Regions from separate parts of the Paenarthrobacter sp. AB444 genome, predicted to be linked through region 2. Evidence: riboswitches for the same ligand, from Rfam matches in the RefSeq annotation. Region 2 holds a riboswitch; the other holds the start of a gene.
The links. A riboswitch is a leader RNA that binds a small molecule or an ion and turns the genes downstream of it on or off. The one in region 2 is predicted to bind thiamine pyrophosphate.
Positions count from the first base shown of each region.

Region 1: it holds a riboswitch for thiamine pyrophosphate, as region 2 does, so the genes downstream of both, thiC (phosphomethylpyrimidine synthase ThiC) here and PQ627_RS07980 (ECF transporter S component) in region 2, are expected to answer to the same signal.

Region 1 covers NZ_JAQZBY010000004.1:245,967-248,163, reverse strand. Annotated here, with positions in the region: gene PQ627_RS07660 (amidohydrolase family protein) at 1-834, opposite strand, end outside; TPP riboswitch at 931-1,038, shown strand; gene thiC (phosphomethylpyrimidine synthase ThiC) at 1,033-2,197, shown strand, end outside.
Region 2 covers NZ_JAQZBY010000005.1:27,678-29,874, reverse strand. Annotated here, with positions in the region: gene PQ627_RS07985 (ABC transporter ATP-binding protein) at 1-353, opposite strand, end outside; gene PQ627_RS07980 (ECF transporter S component) at 353-973, opposite strand; TPP riboswitch at 1,052-1,187, opposite strand; gene PQ627_RS07975 (NUDIX hydrolase) at 1,361-2,050, shown strand; gene PQ627_RS07970 (DUF4235 domain-containing protein) at 2,076-2,197, shown strand, end outside.

The DNA of each region.
Region 1 (2,197 bases), on a different contig from region 2:
ACCGGCATGAATGGCTACTCCGGCCTCGTACGCCTCCACCACGCGTTCATGCCTGCGTTCCCAGAGGCGCGTCATGTGGTCCGCGTATCCCGGAAATTTGGGCGCGGCCTGGGCGGCGATATCCGGGAATGTGGCGATGTTGACGAGTGTGGGAACGATAGGAACGGACTGCTCCACGAGCCGTGGAATGTGGCGTGGCAACAGACCCGTTGCGTGTTCGATGCAGTCGATACCGGCATCAAGCATGTCGTCGATGGTGTCTTCGGCAAAGCAATGTGCCGTGACCCGGGCGCCCTCGTCGTGGGCGGCGGTAATGGCGTCCTTGACCGTCTTCGCCGGAAAGGAGGCAGCCAGGTCACCAATGCCCCGGTCAATCCAGTCGCCCACCAGTTTCACCCAGCCGTCGCCGTCGCGGGCTTCCTTCCGGACGGTCTCGACCAACTGCTCCGGCTCAATCTCGTGACCCAATCCGCGCAGGTACCGGCGGCTTCGGGCTATATGGCGGCCGGATCTGATCAGGCGGGGCAAGTCCTCGCGCTGCTGCACCCACCGCGTGTCGCTGGGCGATCCGCAGTCGCGGATGAGCAGGGTTCCCGCGTCCCGGTCCGCCTGGGCCTGCGCGAGGGTGGTGGGCTCATCCACCGCTCCACCGGCGCCCAGTCCGATGTGGCAGTGGGCATCAACGAATCCCGGCAGGACCCAGCCGTCAAGCACGCTGTCCGGTTGCTCCTTGGGGCGCTCGAAAGTAAGGGTGCCCCCAACGGACCACATCCCGCGTCGTTCCTGATCTGCGGCGACGAGCACGGGTCCGCTGAATTCGATGATGTTGGGCATGCCAGAATCCTAGTCCGCTACAGGGCCGGCTAGTGCAGCCAACATCTGACCAGGTGCCATGTGACTGGGTGGCGCACGGGAGCTGTGGTAGCTTCGTCATGACCACACGGGGGCCCTTGCAGGGGCTGAGATCGGGCTGAGGCGGCCTGCGACCGTTGAACCTGTCCGGGTAATGCCGGCGAAGGAAGTGAGTAATCCTTGAGCACCATCGAAACACAGCACAGCCCTGCCCAAAACGAGGTTGTTACGCAGTCCCTGAAGTCCCATTCGCTGGCCTACGTCGAAGACCCAGCCACGGGCATCCGCGTTCCGGTGACCGAAATTTCGCTTGAGCCCTCCCCCAATGGCCAGTCGAACCCACCACTGCAGGTGTACCGGACGGCCGGCCCCGGGAGCGATCCCGTAGTGGGCCTTGAACCCTTCCGGGCCGCCTGGATCGAGGCCCGCGGCGACACTGCCGCGTACACGGGCCGTGAACGCAACCTGCTCGACGACGGCAAGGCGGCTTTGCGGCGGGGCGCCGCCTCTGCCGAATGGAAGGGTGCCCAACCGGTGCCCCGCCGCGCCGTCGAAGGCAAAACCGTCACCCAGATGCACTACGCACGGCAGGGAATGGTAACGCCCGAAATGCGGTTCGTGGCGCTGCGTGAAAACTGCGATGTGGAACTGGTCCGCAGCGAAGTTGCCGCCGGCCGGGCGATCATTCCCAACAACATCAACCACCCCGAGTCCGAGCCCATGATCATCGGCAAGGCCTTCCTGGTGAAGATCAACGCCAACATCGGAAACTCGGCTGTCACCAGTTCCATCGCGGAGGAAGTGGACAAACTGCAGTGGGCAACCCAGTGGGGCGCTGACACTGTCATGGACCTGTCCACCGGCGACGACATCCACACCACCCGCGAGTGGCTCATCCGGAACTCGCCGGTACCCATCGGCACAGTGCCCATCTACCAGGCGCTGGAGAAGGTCAATGGCGAGGCCAACAAGCTCACATGGGAGATTTTCCGCGACACCGTGATCGAGCAGTGCGAACAGGGCGTGGACTACATGACCATCCACGCCGGTGTGCTGCTGAGGTATGTGCCGCTGACCGCCAACCGCGTCACGGGCATCGTCTCCCGCGGCGGATCCATCATGGCCGGATGGTGCCTGGCCCACCACCAGGAAAACTTCCTTTACACGCACTTCGACGAGCTATGCGAAATCTTTGCCCAGTACGACGTCGCGTTCTCCTTGGGAGACGGCCTGCGCCCGGGTGCTACTGCCGATGCCAACGATGCCGCACAATTTGCTGAGCTGGATACGCTGGCCGAACTGACCCAGCGAGCCTGGGAATACGACGTGCAGGTCATGGTGGAAG
Region 2 (2,197 bases):
TTCTCCGCACCGAAGGCGACGTCGTCGCCCACGCGCGAGAGGATCACCTGGGTTTCGGGGTCCTGCTGCATCAGTCCCGCCCGGCCACGGGACTCGCGGGGCGCGACGCCGTCGATCAGCAGCGAGCCGGTCTCGTCCGAGTCGTCTTCCTCATCACCCAGCACCCCGGTCAGGGCGTGCAGGAGCGTGGACTTGCCGGCCCCGGACGGGCCCAAGAGGAGGACCCGCTCCCCCGGTTCGATCCGCAGGTCCAGGCCCTGGATGGCAGGCGTGGAGCGCCCGGCATGCCGCCACCCCCACCCCTCGGCGGAAATGGCGGCAGGCTTGACCGTACCGCTCTGTGTGGCGGGCATCAGCTGAAGACTGGCTCCGAAGCGGCCTTGCGCGAGGCGAAGGAGCTGAGAACGCCCGTCTTCGCCAGACCGCGGGTGGCCACCCAGGAAAGGGCCCCTGCGATGATGGCGCCGGAAAGGGTGCAGAACGCGATGTAGGTGAGCTTGTCGACGGCCTCATAGGCGATGTTCCAGCCCCACGGGAGGAAGGAGTCGTTGAGGCCGCAGAAGAGTCCGGCACCTGCACCCGCGAGAAGCGACGTGGGCAGATTGAACTTCTTGTAGCGGAACGCCGCGAAGATGAGCTCGGCGCCGAGGCCCTGCAGGATGCCGGAGATCAGCACCGTGGTGCCGTACTGCGAGCCCATGATGAGTTCGCCGGTGGCGGCCACAGCCTCGCAGAACAGGGCTGCGCCGGGCTTGCGGATAATGAGCATGCCCAGGACTGCGGGGATCATCCAGCCACCGGCGATGAGGCCGGTCAATGGCGGGTAGGCCGCGTTCATGGGGATGGATACGATCGCGGCGCCCTGGGACCAGGCCCAGAAGATGACGCCGCCGGCGATGGCGATGAGGGCTGCCACTACGATGTCTACAACTCGCCAGCCGTAACTGGTCTTCTTCACGTTTACCGTGGTCATTTTTCTGCCTCCTGAGGTTACAGGAGGGGAAAGTGCTCCCCGGTTTCCGGCCGGCGTGCGCGCCGTCCGGACCCGGACACTCTGAGAAGCTCGACTCCCTTGCGCCGGTACTAACCGGATCAGGTTCGAGGGTCTGCGGCTGTCCGCACTCTCAGCGCCCTCGCGTCTCCTGCGTGGTGCAGGATTCGACGGCGGCGCTCCCCTGTCGTTATCAAATCTGCCCTGATGGGCTGGTTCAGTTTACACCTTGGCGTGCCTGTGAGGCCGGGCCAGGCGGGGTAGGCGGGGTCATATTCCGTCCTTGCCGTTGCGAGGCCCGCTCTGCGCCCCATTCCTCGCTCGTTGCACGCAGAGCAGGCCCCGCAACGCACCTGCGAGAATGACTTCATGACGGATCTTCCCGGTTCCAGCCTTCCCGACACCACGCCAGTGTCCGAGCCACGCCTCGCCGCCAGCGTCATCCTGCTCCGCGATACCCCATCCGGGCTCGAGGCGTTCGTCCAGCACCGGGTCAGCACCATGGACTTCGCTGCGGGAATGGTGGTGTTCCCGGGCGGCCGGGTGGATGCCGCGGATCAGGCCGGATGGGATTACCCGGCGGAACTTCTCCACAGCCACGCTGCCGCCTGGGGGCAGAGTTCGATTTCCTCGGATCCAGCCCAGGCACAGAAGGCCGCTGGGACCGTCCTTGCTGCAGCCATCCGCGAAGTCCAGGAAGAAGCGGGGCTGGCCATAGAGGCCGCAGCCCTGCGTCCGTGGGCCAATTGGATCACTCCCGTGGACATGCCCAAGCGTTTCGACACCTACTTCTACCTCGCCAAGCCCGCCCCGGAAGCACAGCCACGCCACCAGACCACGGAGGCCTGGCAATCACTGTGGATGCCTGTCAGCGGAATCTTGGCTTCCGAAGCGGAAGGCAGACTTAAGTTGATGCCGCCCACGTATTACCTGCTCAAGGAACTCGCGGCTTTCGACTCCGTGGACGCCGTTTGGTCGGCCGAGCACCCAGTGATCCCGGTGCTGGCGCCGGTCGGTTCCTTGACTGCGTTTCTCAAGGAAAGGGAGAGCCGCAGGTAGCCTGCCATACAGCTAGGCTGGGGGCATGAACCTCTTCTTCAAGCTGTTGGGCACCGGGATCAGCCTCGGCGCAGGCTTTGTCGGTACCAAACTCGTCAACAAAGGCTGGGAAAAGGCCACGGGCAACAAGCCGCCCACAGGCCATGA